Regions from separate parts of the Kitasatospora sp. NPDC004615 genome, predicted to be linked through region 1. Evidence: riboswitches for the same ligand, from Rfam matches in the RefSeq annotation. Region 1 holds a riboswitch; each other region holds the start of a gene.
What was found. A riboswitch is a leader RNA that binds a small molecule or an ion and turns the genes downstream of it on or off. The one in region 1 is predicted to bind cobalamin.
Positions count from the first base shown of each region.

Region 1 (3,354 bases):
GTCAGGCGGGCTGCCGCTCGGCAGCCCGCCCGAGGCCGCCGGGCCCGCCGAAGGCCCGCCGGTAGGCCTGCGGGGTGGTGCCGAGGCGGCGGCCGAAGTGGTGCCGCAGGGTGGCGGCGTTGCCGAAGCCGCAGCGGGCGGCGACCGCGTCCACGCTCTCGTCGGTGGACTCCAGCAGGCGCTGCGCGAACAGCACCCGCTGGCCGGTCAGCCAGCGGTGCGGGGTGGTGCCGGTCTCCTGCTGGAAGCGCCGGGCGAAGGTGCGCGGGGACATGTGGGCGTGCCGGGCGAGGTCGTCCACGCTGGTCTCCCGGTCGAGGCGGTGGCGCATCCACTCCAGCGTCCCGGCCAGTGACTCGCCGTCGCCCTCGGGCAGCGGGCGGGTGACGAACTGCGCCTGCCCGCCGTCGCGGTGCGGGGCGACCACCATCCGGCGGGCGATCTCCCGGGCCACCTCGGCGCCCTGCACCTTGCGCACCAGGTGCAGGCAGGCGTCGATGCCGGCGGCGGTGCCGGCCGAGGTGATCACCGGGTCGTCGTCCACGTACAGCACGTCGGGTTCGACGGTGGTCAGCGGGAAGCGCTCGGCCAGCACGTCGGCGTACCGCCAGTGGGTGGTGCTGCGGCGGCCGTCGAGCAGGCCGGCGGCGCCGAGCAGGAAGCTGCCGGAGCAGATCGACAGCGTATGGGCGCCGCGCGCGTGGGCGGCCCGCAGGGCCTCGCAGAGCGCCTCGGGGTAGTGGTCGCGGATGCCGGTGGCGGTGGCGATCACCAGGTCCGCCTCGGCGAGCCGCTCCGGGCCGTACGGCACGTGGACGTCGAAGCCGGCGTGCGTGCGCATCGGGCCGGGCCGGTCGCCGACCAGGCCGAACTCGTACACCGGCAGGCCGGTGTCGCTGCGGTCCAGGCCGAACACCTCGCAGGCCACGCCCAGTTCGAAGGGGTGGATCTCCTCCAGCACGATCACCGCGACGTTCCTCAGCATCCGTCCAGCATGGCAGTGGCAGGATTTCGTGGCAATGCTGCGTTCCTGCCACTCGTGACGGGGTGCGGCGGCGCGGAGAGTGGGGCCATGACCTCCGCGCTCGCCCTGCTGGGCCTCATCGGCAGCTTCGGACTCCTCGGCGTTCTGGTCGGCCGGGACCTGAACCGCAACGGCCGCCCGGGCCGGCCCGAACGGCACCGCCCGACCGGCTACCCCTTCGACCCGGACCTGGCCGACCCGCGCCGGACGCGGTCCGGCACACTGTCCGGATGCACTCCCCGATCGTCCGCCGCGCCCTCGACCACGACCTCGCCGGAGCCGGGGAGGTCAGCATCGAAGCCTTCGTCGGCGACGGCCACACCGACCCCGCGTCCGGCTACGTCGAACTGCTGAGGGACACCGCACGCCGCAACCGGGAGGCCGAGCTGCTGGTCGCCGTCGACGGCGACGGGACGGTCCTCGGCTGCGTGACGTTCGCCGCAGGCGGCACCCCCTGGGCGGACGTCGCGCTCCCAGACGAGGGCGAGATCCGGATGCTGGCGGTCGGCGCGGCCGCCCGCGGGCGCGGCGTCGGACGGGCGCTGGTCCGCGCGGCGATGGACCGCAGCCGGGAACTGGGACTGGCCGGGATGGCGTTCTCCACCCGGCCGGAGATGACCGCGGCGCACCGGATCTACGATGCTCTGGGCTTCCTCCGCACCCCCGGACGGGACTGGGAGGCGGCCCCGGGCGTGGACCTGATGGTCTACACGATGCGGTTCTGAGGCGGTTCTGCGGCCGTTCCGAGGCGGCTCCGGCGCGGTTTCCGTTGTCTACGCGCGGCACCTCCAACGCGACACGCGCTACTACATCTGGTGCCGCCAGCTCCAGCCGCCACAACATGTATGCTCGACCTCGCTGTCGAAGCAGGGGAACCCGGTGCGAATCCGGGACTGCCCCGCAACGGTGAGCGGGCTGTAGCAACGCCCGCGCAGTCCGAGGACCTGACCGACGGTGTGCGACACGGCATCCCCGCAGACGCCATGCAGCACTGTTTTGCCGTCCGGCCTCGCGGGCGGGCCGGGGGTGGGTCTTTCGCGCGCCGATCAAGCGTTTTCGGCGTGCCGTCCTCCCCTGCCGCACGCGCGCCACCGGACACCTTGAGCCACGTCCGCCGCCGCCACAGGAGAGAGTGCGCCTTGACCGTCGCCGCCTCAGTCACCCTGCCGTCCCAGGCTTCCGCCGACGCCTTCACCGACCCCGGTGCGGCACTGCTTCGGCTGCTCACCGACCGCAGCACCGACCTCCCCCAGGTGGACCCCGGCCACGTCGCCGCCGCCGCGCTGCGCGGCCGCCACGCCGGCTCGGACTTCGCCGAGCTGCGCGGGCTGGCCGTGGAGGCCGCCGCGTCGATGATCGCCGAGGACCCGCAGTACTCGAAGCTGGCCGCCCGCCTGCTGGCGATGGAGATCGCCGACGAGGCCGCCACCCAGGGCGTCACCTCGTTCTCCGCCTCGATCGCCGTCGGCCACGCCGAGGGCCTGATCGGCGACGCGACCGCCGAGTTCGTCGCCGCCCACACCGCGCTGTTCGACTCGCTGATCGACGCCGCCGGCGACGACCGCTTCGAGTACTTCGGCCTGCGCACCGTGCAGTCCCGCTACCTGCTGCGCCACCCGATCACCCGCAAGGTGGTCGAGACCCCGCAGCACTTCCTGCTGCGCGTGGCGGCGGGCCTGGCGGTCGGCAACTCCGAGCAGTCGGTGCTGGAGGTGGCCGAGCTCTACAAGCTGATGAGCCGCCTGGAGTACCTGACCAGCTCCCCGACGCTGTTCAACTCCGGCACCCGGCACCCGCAGATGTCCTCCTGCTACCTGCTGGACTCGCCGCTGGACAACCTGGACTCGATCTACAACCGCTACGCGCAGATCGCCCGGCTGTCCAAGCACGCCGGCGGCATCGGCCTGTCCTACTCCCGGATCCGCTCCCGCGGCTCGCTGATCCGCGGCACCAACGGCAAGTCGAACGGCATCGTCCCGTTCCTGCGCACCCTGGACTCCTCCGTGGCGGCGGTCAACCAGGGCGGACGGCGCAAGGGCGCGGCCTGCGTGTACCTGGAGACCTGGCACGCCGACATCGAGGAGTTCCTGGAGCTCCGCGACAACACCGGCGAAGAGGCCCGCCGCACCCACAACCTGAACCTGGCGCACTGGATCCCGGACGAGTTCATGCGCCGCGTGAACGCCAACGAGGACTGGTCGCTGTTCTCCCCGGCGGACGTCCCCGAGCTGGTCGACCTGTGGGGCGCCGACTTCGACGAGGCCTACCGCAAGGCCGAACTGGCCGGCAAGGCCGTCCGCACCATCCCGGCGCAGACGCTGTACGCCCGG
Region 1 is NZ_JBIALQ010000002.1:278,728-282,081, forward strand. Features, by position in the region: gene ACFYS8_RS08150 (helix-turn-helix domain-containing protein) at 2-985, opposite strand; gene ACFYS8_RS08155 (GNAT family N-acetyltransferase) at 1,255-1,749, shown strand; cobalamin riboswitch at 1,859-1,991, shown strand; gene ACFYS8_RS08160 (ribonucleoside-diphosphate reductase subunit alpha) at 2,164-3,354, shown strand, end outside.

Region 2 (3,354 bases), on a different contig from region 1:
GTCCCGTAGGTGCCGCAGGCGGGCGAGACGGTCTGGACCGCGGTGATCACCCAGCCGGGGAGGATCGCGGACTGGGCGCAGTCCTGGAGCGTGGTCTGGGTGGTGACCTTCAGCAGCGAGTACAGCGGGTAACTGCTGCCGCAGGTCGGGCCGGTCTGCATCGCCGTGATCACCCAGTGGTCGGGGACGGGCGAGTTGGAGCAGGCCTGGATGGTGGTGGCGTCGCCCAACTCCGTGATGGTGAACAGCCCGTAGCCGCTGCACCCGGCCCAGTTCTCGCTGGTGATCACCCAGCCTGCGGGGACGGGGGTGTACCCGCAGATGGTGGTCGTCGCTCCCTGCGCCACTGCCGGAGCGGCCTGCGCCGTCGGCGCGCTCACAAGCGTGACGGCGCCCAGCAGGACGGCCATCACCGCGATCCATCTGGTCAGTGTCTGCCGAAGTCCTGTCATCTCCGTTGCCCCTCCTGGTCGGTGTCCGGCGCGGTGAGCCTGGCAGGCCGCCGGGTCCGTGAACAGACCGCGTCCCACCTGCGGCGTTACCGCCGGATCGGGGCCGAAAACCGTTCGCCCACCCCTGCACCGCCCTGGTCCACCGCGCCCCTGGGGATCGGCCCCCGCGGAAGGACGACACCCGGCCGGGTTCGAAGGCGGCAGCTGGTTGACGGAGCATCCGTTCCCCAACGTGCCTCCCACCTGCGGCTGCGCGGGAGGGACCAGGCAGAATCGGCGTCATGCGTACCCTTCTCGTCATCGGCATCGGCGCGGGCGATCCCGACCACCTCACTCTGGAGGCGGTCAAGGCGATCGGCCGCACGGATGCGTTCCTGCTCCTGGACAAGCCCGAGGAGCGCCAGGACCTGATCCGGTTGCGGCGACAGATGATCGCCGAGCACGGGCGGCCCGGGCACCGGGTGGTCGAGTTGATCGACCCCGCGCGCGATCGGAGCACGGCCGCGTACCGGGAGGCCGTCGAGGAGTGGCGGGAGCGGCGGGCCGATCTGGTCGAGCAGGCGGTGATGGAGGAGCTGGCGGACGGCGAGACCGGTGCCCTGCTGGTCTGGGGCGACCCGGCGCTGTACGACAGCGTGACCGCCGTGCTGGACCGGATCCTGGCGCGCGGCCGCACCGAGTTCGAGTACACCGTCATCCCCGGCATCAGCAGCATCTCGGTCCTGGCCGCCCGCCACCGCACCACCCTGACCCGCACCGCGCGGCCGGCGCGGATCACCACGGGGCGCCGCCTCGCCGCCGAGGGCTTCGGGCCGGGCTCGGAGGACGCGGTGGTGATGCTGGACGGGCAGGCCGCGTTCACCAAGATCGACCCGGCGGGTGTGCACATCCACTACGGCGCCTACCTGGGCACCGAGGACGAGATCCTGGCCTCCGGTCCGCTCGCCGAACAGGCGGACCGGATCGCGGAGTTGCGCGAGCAGGCGCGCGAACGCAAGGGCTGGATCATGGACAGCTACCTGCTGCGCCGCACCGAGGACTGACCCCGCACACCCATCGAGCGGACGGGTGCGGAGCCCAACTCCCCCACCCGTCCGCCTCGTTCTAGACTGATCGCGCAACTGGTTCGCGCACTGCCTCTGGGCAGGCGCGTCGTAAGAGGGAACCCGGTGGGAATCCGGGACTGCCCCGCAGCGGTGAGTGGGAACGACCGCCGTCATACGCACTGGGTCCGGACGGGCCCGGGAAGCGACGGCCAGTAGGTGTCCGGGCGTCGGCCCGGGCGGGGCCCACGAGTCCGAAGACCTGCCCGTTGCCCGGGTGCGACCGCTCGCTCCCGGCCCTCCGGTGACCTCGTGGGCGGGTCGGCCAACCATCGCTCGGGCAGGCGCAGTTGACAGCGCAGCACGACTCGCGGGCCTTCGCTTTCCGCGGTGTCGTCGGACCCAGGTTCGAGGCTCGCGAAGGAGAGTCCCCTTGACCACGAGGTCCACAGCCGCGGCAACTGTCCACGGCTACCCCCGTCAGGGCGCCGACCGGGAACTGAAGAAGGCCGTCGAGGGCTACTGGAAGGGCAACGTCACCGCTGACGCGCTGCTCGCCGCCGCCGCCGAACTGCGCTGTGCCAACTGGCGTCAACTGGCCGGCGCCGGCATCACCGAAGTCCCCACCGGCGACTTCTCGCTGTACGACCACGTGCTGGACACCACCGTCGCCGTCGGTGCGATCCCGCCCCGGCACCGGGCCGCGGTGGACGCCGACCCGCTCGCCGGCTACTTCGCCATGGCGCGCGGCACCCAGGAACTCGCGCCGCTCGAAATGACCAAGTGGTTCGACACCAACTACCACTATCTGGTACCGGAGTTGGGGCCGGACACGGTGTTCGTCGCGAACTCCGCCAAGCAGGTCGGCGAGCTCCGCGAGGCACTCGGCCAGGGCTACCGGGCCCGCCCGGTGCTGCTCGGCCCGGTCAGCTACCTGCTGCTCGCCAAGGCCGCGCCCGGAACCCCGAACGGTTTCGAGCCGCTCACCCTGCTGGACCGGCTGCTGCCGGTATACGCCGAACTGCTGGCCGACCTGCGGGCCGCCGGCGCCGGATGGGCCCAACTGGACGAACCGGCGCTCGTCCAGGACCGCACCCCGGCCGAACTGGACGCCGCCGCCCGCGCGTTCCGCGACCTCGGCACGCTGACGGACCGTCCGAAACTGCTGGTCGCCTCGTACTTCGACCGCCTCGGCGAGGCCCTGCCGGTACTTGCCGAATCCCCGGTCGAGGGTCTGGCGCTGGACTTCACCGGACCGGCCGCCGGCAACCTCGCCGATCTCGCCGCGGTCGGCGGCCTGCCTGGCAAGCGGCTGGTCGCGGGCGTGGTGGACGGCCGCAACGTGTGGATCAACGACCTGGAGAAATCGCTGGCCACCCTCGCCACCCTGCTCGGCCTCGCCGACCGGGTGGACGTCGCCCCGTCCTGCTCGCTGCTGCACGTCCCACTGGACGTGGTCGCCGAGCGCGACCTGGACCAGCAGATCGGCCGCTGGCTGGCGTTCGCCCGGCAGAAGGCCGCCGAGACGGCCCTGCTGGCCCGCGCCCTGCGCGAGGGGACCTCCGCCATTGTCTCCCAACTCGCCGCCAACCGGGCCGACTTGGCGTCCCGCGCGGCATCCCCGATCACCCGCGACCCGGCCGTCCGGGCCCGCGCCGCCGCCGTCACCGACGCCGACACCCGCCGCGCCGACCCGTACCCCGTCCGCGCCGCCGCCCAGCGGGCCCGGCTCCAGTTGCCGCCGCTGCCCACCACCACCATCGGCTCGTTCCCGCAGACCGACGAACTGCGCACCGCCCGCGCCGAGTTGAACGCCGGACTGCTGGAGGAGGCGGACTACCACGCGCGGATGGCCGACG
Region 2 is NZ_JBIALQ010000004.1:24,452-27,805, reverse strand. Features, by position in the region: gene ACFYS8_RS15000 (hypothetical protein) at 1-452, opposite strand, end outside; gene cobF (precorrin-6A synthase (deacetylating)) at 734-1,495, shown strand; cobalamin riboswitch at 1,558-1,780, shown strand; gene metE (5-methyltetrahydropteroyltriglutamate--homocysteine S-methyltransferase) at 1,929-3,354, shown strand, end outside.
Region 2: linked by a shared signal. The riboswitch ahead of metE (5-methyltetrahydropteroyltriglutamate--homocysteine S-methyltransferase) and the one ahead of ACFYS8_RS08160 (ribonucleoside-diphosphate reductase subunit alpha) in region 1 are both predicted to bind cobalamin.

Region 3 (3,354 bases), on a different contig from region 1:
GGTTCTGTTTTTGTCGCCGGTGTTGCAGCCCGCCGAGTTGATCCCTGCACGGATTATCTCCGCATAGATGTTCTCCTCGGCGCCACCCCCCGCGACCCCCCTCCCACCGGACCCGATACCCGCACGGACAATCTCGGCGCCGCCACCCCCCGCACCCCGACCGACCTCGCGGGCCCGCCCGTCCACGGCGACCCGGTATCCGGTCGCGGTGGCCAGCACGTCGACCCAGCGACCGGCCGGGTGTCCGCAGCGCCGTTCGCACCCGGACCAGTGGACGGGCAGCCCCACAGCAGGAACGGCGGCTATCGCGCGCACGGCCTGCGCACGAACGTCGGCAAGCGCTTTCCCGCAACCGGGCAGACCGGTGCAGGCGCTGACGCCCTCCCAGGGGCCGCCGGACTCGACCCGGAAGCCCGCGTCGGCGAGGCGTGGCAACCAGTCGGCACCGGCTCCGGGCACCACGACGCCCCGCCACGGCGTGAGCCGCACGCTCGCGCCGCCGCCGCCGCTCGCGTCGCCGCCGCACCCCTCCCCTCCCGACGCCAGCGCGTCCGCCAGCAGTCGCCACTGCGCACTGGTCGCACGGCCGAACCGCAGCCCGACCGACACCCCGCCACCGCCACCACCACCGCCACCACCGCCACCGCCACCGCCACCGCCACCACCACCGCCACCACCGCCACCGCCACCGCCACCGCCGGGGATCGCACCCAGCACCGGTCGCTCCCCCGTGAATCGCGGCAGCGGCACGTCGCCGGCGGGCAGTTCGGACTGCACTTCGCGCAGGTGCCAGGCACGGCCGGCGGCCAGGTCGAGGAAGTGGCGGGCGGCGTCGAGGGCGGCGGGGACGGGGTGGTCGACGGTGGAGGCGTGGTCGGCGCGGCCGAGGCGCAGCAGGGCGCGGCCGTCGCCTATTGCGATCAAGGTCACATCGGCGTCAAGGGCGGCGGTGTCGCCGCGGCCGTCGTCGAGGGCGAACAGGAACTTGCCGGAGAGTCGGGCGGCCCAGGGTGCGGCGCACAGGGCGGCGTCCAACTCTCGCACCCAGTACGGGAGATCGACGCCCTGGGCGCCGCGGCCGTCGAGGCCGGCGAGCGGGGAGGCGGCGATGTTGCGGACGCGTTCGTGGGTGTCGGAGGGCAACAGGCCGACGGAGCGGAGCCGTTCGGCGAGGTCGGTGGCGCACTGTTCGCGCAGGCCGCGCAGCTGGAGGTTGCCGCGGGAGGTGATCTCGACTTCGCCGTCGCCCAGCGCGTCGGCCGCGTCGGCCAGGGCGAGTAGCTGATGGTACGTCAAGTACCCGCCGGGGAGGCGGAGTCGTGCGAGTTGGCCGTCCTCGGCGGGGTGCAGGCGGAGCGCGCCGGGGCAGGCGTCGGCGCGGCCTCGGTCGGGCCCGACGAAGGGTGCCGCAAGGGCGTCGGGTGTGGGTGGCATGGCGGCGAGCATACCCATGGCCGCGATTCGCGCCACCGCCCCGACCACCACCCCGACCACCGCCCCGACCAGCAGCCCGGCCACCAGCCCGGCCACCACCCGAGTGGCAGCCCCAACCGTCGCCCGGAGCTCGCCCGGAGCTCGCCCGAAGGTCCCGCGCCAGGGTCAAATCCCCAGGTCGGCACGGGTTCCCGGGGGCGGAACCGGTGGGGCGTCGCAGGTCACACTCCCGCCGACGGGCCATCAACCCGTACGATGCTGGGCGGGCACCTCTCGGGGTGTCCGCTGCCAGCGACGGCACAGCGGAGGAAGTCCGGTGAGAATCCGGTGCGGTCCCGCCACTGTGACCGCGGCTCAGTGAGCCGTGGGAGCCAGGAACTCCGGCCGTCCTCCACTGCCCGGGGCGAGGACCCCGAGGAAGGTCCGTGCCATGCGCTGCCGCATGCCCGCATCCCGGCGGGTGCCTGTGGGCTCTGTCCCCACCTGGGCATCCACCGGGCCGTCGTCCGTTGCGACGTCCCCCGGGCCGTCCGTTGCGACGTCCACCGGGCTGTCCATCGCGCCGCCCGTCGGACCGTTCCGCGTCCTCGATCGCACCTGTGCTCCCACCACCGGGTTGACCGGGTTGACCGGGTTGTCCGCGCTGTTCGAGATGCCCGGGAGGGCTTTCGCATGATCCTGTTGCTGTCCACGTCGGACACGGACCTGCTGAGTGCCCGGGCGTCGAGCGGGCCGGTGCGGTTCCGTTGGGGCAATCCGGCACGCCTGGATCCCGCCGAGCTGCCTGCCCTGCTGGAGGGTGCGGAGCTGGTGGTGGTGCGGCTGCTGGGTGGGCGTCGGGCCTGGCAGGAGGGGCTGGACGTGCTGCTCGCGGGGCCGCGTCCGGTGGTGGTGCTGACGGGTGAGCAGGCGCCGGACGCGCAGTTGATGGAGTTGTCGACGGTGCCGGCGGGCATCGCGGCGGAGGCGCACGCGTACTTGGCGCACGGTGGTCCGGAGAACCTGGCGGAGCTGGGTGCGTTCCTGTCGGACACGGTGCTGCTGACAGGTCACGGGTTCGCGCCGCCGGCCTCGGCCCCGTCCTGGGGTCCGCTGGAGCGCACCGCCCGCACCTCGGAGGGCCCTTCCGTCGCGGTGCTGTACTACCGGGCGCACCACATGAGCGGCAACACGGCGTTCGTGGAGACGCTCTGCCGGGCGATCGAGGACGAGGGTGCGCAGGCCCGCGCGTACTTCTGCGCGTCGCTGCGCGGTGCGGAGCCGGAGCTGCTGGCGGAGCTGGGCGCGGCCGACGTGATCGTGACGACGGTGCTGGCGGCGGGCGGCACCCGGCCGGCCGACGCGCAGGCGGGTGGGGACGAAGAGGCTTGGGACGCCGGGGAGTTGGCGGCGTTGGACCGGCCGATCCTGCAGGCGCTTTGCCTGACCTGGTCGCGGGCGCAGTGGGCGGGCAGTGACGACGGGCTGTCTCCGTTGGACACGGCGACGCAGGTGGCGGTGCCGGAGTTCGACGGTCGGCTGATCACTGTTCCGTTCTCGTTCAAGGAGGTCGACGAGGACGGGCTTACGGTGTACGCAGCGGACCCGGAGCGTGCGTCGCGGGTCGCCGGGATCGCGGTGCGGCATGCGCGGCTGCGGCACACTCCGGCGTCCGAGCGGCGCCTCGCCCTCGTTCTGTCCGCTTATCCGACCAAGCATGCGCGGGTCGGCAACGCGGTCGGCCTGGACACCCCGGCCTCGGCGATCCGGCTGTTGGAGCGGCTGCGCGCGGAGGGCATGGACCTGGGCGACAGCCTGCCGGGTCTGGACACCGGGACCGGGCACGGCCACGACGGCGACGCGCTGATCCACGCGCTGATCGAGGCGGGCGGCTACGACCAGGCGTGGCTGACGGAGGACCAGCTGTCCCGCAACCCGGTG
Region 3 is NZ_JBIALQ010000001.1:366,352-369,705, forward strand. Features, by position in the region: gene ACFYS8_RS01705 (hypothetical protein) at 1-1,530, opposite strand, end outside; cobalamin riboswitch at 1,694-1,832, shown strand; gene cobN (cobaltochelatase subunit CobN) at 2,107-3,354, shown strand, end outside.
Region 3: linked by a shared signal. The riboswitch ahead of cobN (cobaltochelatase subunit CobN) and the one ahead of ACFYS8_RS08160 (ribonucleoside-diphosphate reductase subunit alpha) in region 1 are both predicted to bind cobalamin.

Region 4 (3,354 bases), on a different contig from region 1:
TGGGTGGGGGTGCAGGTGGTGCCGCCGCTCGCGGCGACCGTCCAGGTGAAGGTGGCGGTGGCGGACGGCCCGGTGGAGTCGGTGGCGGTGGCGGTCACCGCGCTGGTGCCGGCGGTGGTGGGCGTGCCGCTGATCAGGCCGGTGGCCGGGTTGACGGTCAGTCCGGCGGGCAGGCCGGTGGCCGCGTAGGACAGCGTGCCGCCGGCGGTGTCGGTGGCGGACAGCTGGAGGCTGGTCGCGGTGCCGACGGTGGCGGTGCGGGCGCCCGGGTTGGTCAGCGAGACCGAGCCGGTGTTGCCGCCGGAGCCGCCGCCCTGGGCGAGCCAGTCGGTGGCGTTGAGGGCGAGCGCGGCGTCGGTGCCGGCCGGGTCGTTCCACCCGTTGTAGAGGGTGTTGCCGGGCTGGCCGGTGCCGTCGTCGATCGGCGAGGAGTCGCCCCAGATCGCCACCCGGCCCTTGCCGAACGTCGAAGTGACGAACGCCGCACCGGTGTTGCCGCTGTAACCGGTGCGGTAGACCAGGCCCTTGACGTTCGGGTTGTCGGCGGGCTTCAGGGTGAAGGTGGTGCCGTTGCGGATGATCGAGCCGGTGACGGTCCCGAACGGCCCGTTGATCACCGGGTCGGTGGCGGAGGAGATCGCCCGCGGGTTGTCGGTGGTGATGTTCAGGAGGTCGACGGAGAAGCCGAACGGGTCGTTGTTGTTGACGCCGTTGCTGGTCAGCAGGTCGTTGATGATGGCCGGGGAGTCCCAGCCGTCGTTGTTGCGGTCGCTCTGGGTGTGGTCCGAGATCAGGAACAGGCCGCCGCCGTTCTGCACGAACGTCATCACGGCGGTCTTCTCGGCCGCGCTGAGGCGGATGTTGGGCTCGGGGATCACGAACTCGTCGAAGTTGGCGAGGTCGAGCGCGCCGCCGGTGCCGTAGGTGATGGTGTTGCCGGCGGGCAGCGTCTTCAGGCTGTAGTTGCCGGTCTTCTGCAGCGCCACGCCCCAGGCCGAGATGGCGCCGGTCCAGCTGGTCTCGCTGGTCGGGTTGGCGTTCTGCGCCAGCGGGTCGGGCTGGCTGGTGGAGATGATCCAGTCCGCGTTGCCCGCGGTCTCCGCCTTGGTGTTGTCGAACAGCACCCGCTTCGGGGTGCCGGTGGCGGCCGCGGCGGCGTTCTTGGGGGTGGCCGCGGTGGCGTGCTGCGGGACGGCGCTCGCGCCGGCGGCGACCACCAGTGCGGCGGCGGCGAGGGCCAGCGGGCGGGCGGCCTTCCACGTTCTGATCATCTGTCAATCTCCTAGGACCACAGGAACCATGGGGTGTGGTGCGGTGCGCTACGCGCGTAGGCGGGCACACGCTGCCATGGTGGGGTAATCGGAGCTTGAACGGAACATGTCGATCACACGCCGTCCGCAATGGTGCGGTTTGTCCCTACGTGAGGGTGATCACCTTGCGGCGGCGACAGCCATGAGCCCGGAACGCCAGGTGGGACGGCATTCCGGGCTCACGGACGGTGGCGCCGCGTCAGGCGGCCGCGGGTTCCAGCACGGACGGTGGCGCCGCGTCAGGCAGCCGCGGGTTCCAGCAGGGCCGGGACGGGACGCGGGTGGCTGTCGGCGTCGATGGCGACGAACGTGAGCCGGCCGGTGGCGACCCGGGTGACCGGCCCCGTGGCGTTCCAGCGCTCGGCCGTGACGGTGACATGGACGGTCATCGAGGTACGCCCCGCCCGCTCCAGCTCCGCGTGCGCGGTGAGCAGGTCACCGGCCCGGACCGGGGCCAGGAACGCCATGCCGTCCACCGCGGCGGTGACGGCCGGACCCTCCGCGTGCCGGGCGGCGGCCGCGGCGGCGGCGTCGTCGATGAGCTTCATCACCACGCCGCCGTGGATGGTGCCGTACAGGTTGGTGTCGTGCTCACTCATGATGTGCGCGAGCGTCACCCGGGACACCTGTGCGGGCTTTGCGGGCTTTGCGGCGGACACCACAGGTGCCACGGTCTGATCTGCCACGTCAACTCTCCTTCGCGAGTCGCGGCTGGACGATCCGCGGCACCGGTGGGCACCGCGGGCGGCGGCAGGTCTTCGGACTCGCGGGCATCTCCCCAGGAGGGCCTGTCTACTGGCCGTCGCTTCCCGGACCGGTCGGGCCCAGTGCATGTGACGGCGGTCGTTCCCGCTCACCGCTGCGAGGCAGTCCTGGACTCGCACCAGGTTCCCTCTTGCGACGCTCCAGCCCTGGCTCGGACGGGGGCGAACCGCTGCCCGACCAGCCTATATCCCCATCCGAGGTGCTCAGTCCGCCCTCCGGCCGGGAGGCCTGGGAGCTGTCGGCCCGCGGGGCGTCGGGGCCGACTTCGACGGCGGGGCGGCGGAGGGGCGGGGGCGACCGGTGGGAAGGTCGCGCCCCCGAGGGGGTCAGTTCGCCGGGCAGCCACGACGCGTCGGGCGGGTGAGGGTCGGACCGGCGGCCGGCGCAGCGCGACGGCCTCGACGGCGACGGGACCGGGTCCGCCGGGCGATGTCACGGGCGTCGGCGCGGGCGTCGGCGCAGGCGTCGGGGTGGGCGTCGGCGCAGGCGTCGGGGCGGGTGGGGGCGGGTCGATGGACAGGCGCGAAGGCCTCGACGGCGACGGGAACGAAGTAGCCGTGACCGGCGGGGAGGTCACGCGAGGCGCTCTGCCCTGCGCCCGCCCGGAGGGGTGTACGTCCGCCGGGCGGTGCCACGGGACGTCGGCACGGGCCGGGGGGCGGATCGGCTGCCGGGCGCAGCGCGAACGGCTCGGCAGCGACGCGACCGCAGGGCGCTCCGCGTGGAGTGACGTCAGTCCACCAGGCGCGGCACAAACGAACCCGGCAGCAACACGACCGCGAGGCGCTCCACCCCAGAGGCATCAGTCCGCCGGGGGCGCCACGGGGCGTCGGCGCGGGTCGGGCGCGGCGCACAGGACTCGGCAGCGGCGGGACCGCCCGGCGTCCGCCCGGAGGGGGTCAGTCCGGCGGGCGGTGCCACGGGCCGTCCGGCGCGGGTGAGGGACGGGTCCGCGGCCGGGCGCAGCGCGCGGGGCTCGGCAGCGGCGGGACCGCCCGGCGTCCGCCCGGAGGGGCGTCAGTCCGCCGGGCGGTGCCATGGGGCGTCGGGGCGGGTGGGGGTGGGGGTGGCGGTCAGGCGGAGGGCGTAGGTCTCGGCGGAGATGGGGCCGAGGTAGTGGTGGCCGGTGAGGTGGCACCAGGCGGGGAGGTCGAGGGGGGCGGCGGGGTCGGTGGCGTGGACGTGGACGATGGTGCCGGCGGGGGCGTCGGCGATGGCGGCGCGCAGGCGCAGCAGCAGGGTGACGCAGAGCAATCCGCGTCCGTCGACGGTGAGTTGG
Region 4 is NZ_JBIALQ010000001.1:286,892-290,245, forward strand. Features, by position in the region: gene ACFYS8_RS01330 (putative Ig domain-containing protein) at 1-1,271, opposite strand, end outside; gene ACFYS8_RS01335 (acyl-CoA thioesterase) at 1,550-1,996, opposite strand; cobalamin riboswitch at 2,063-2,207, opposite strand; gene ACFYS8_RS01340 (sulfurtransferase TusA family protein) at 3,093-3,354, opposite strand, start outside.
Region 4: linked by a shared signal. The riboswitch ahead of ACFYS8_RS01335 (acyl-CoA thioesterase) and the one ahead of ACFYS8_RS08160 (ribonucleoside-diphosphate reductase subunit alpha) in region 1 are both predicted to bind cobalamin.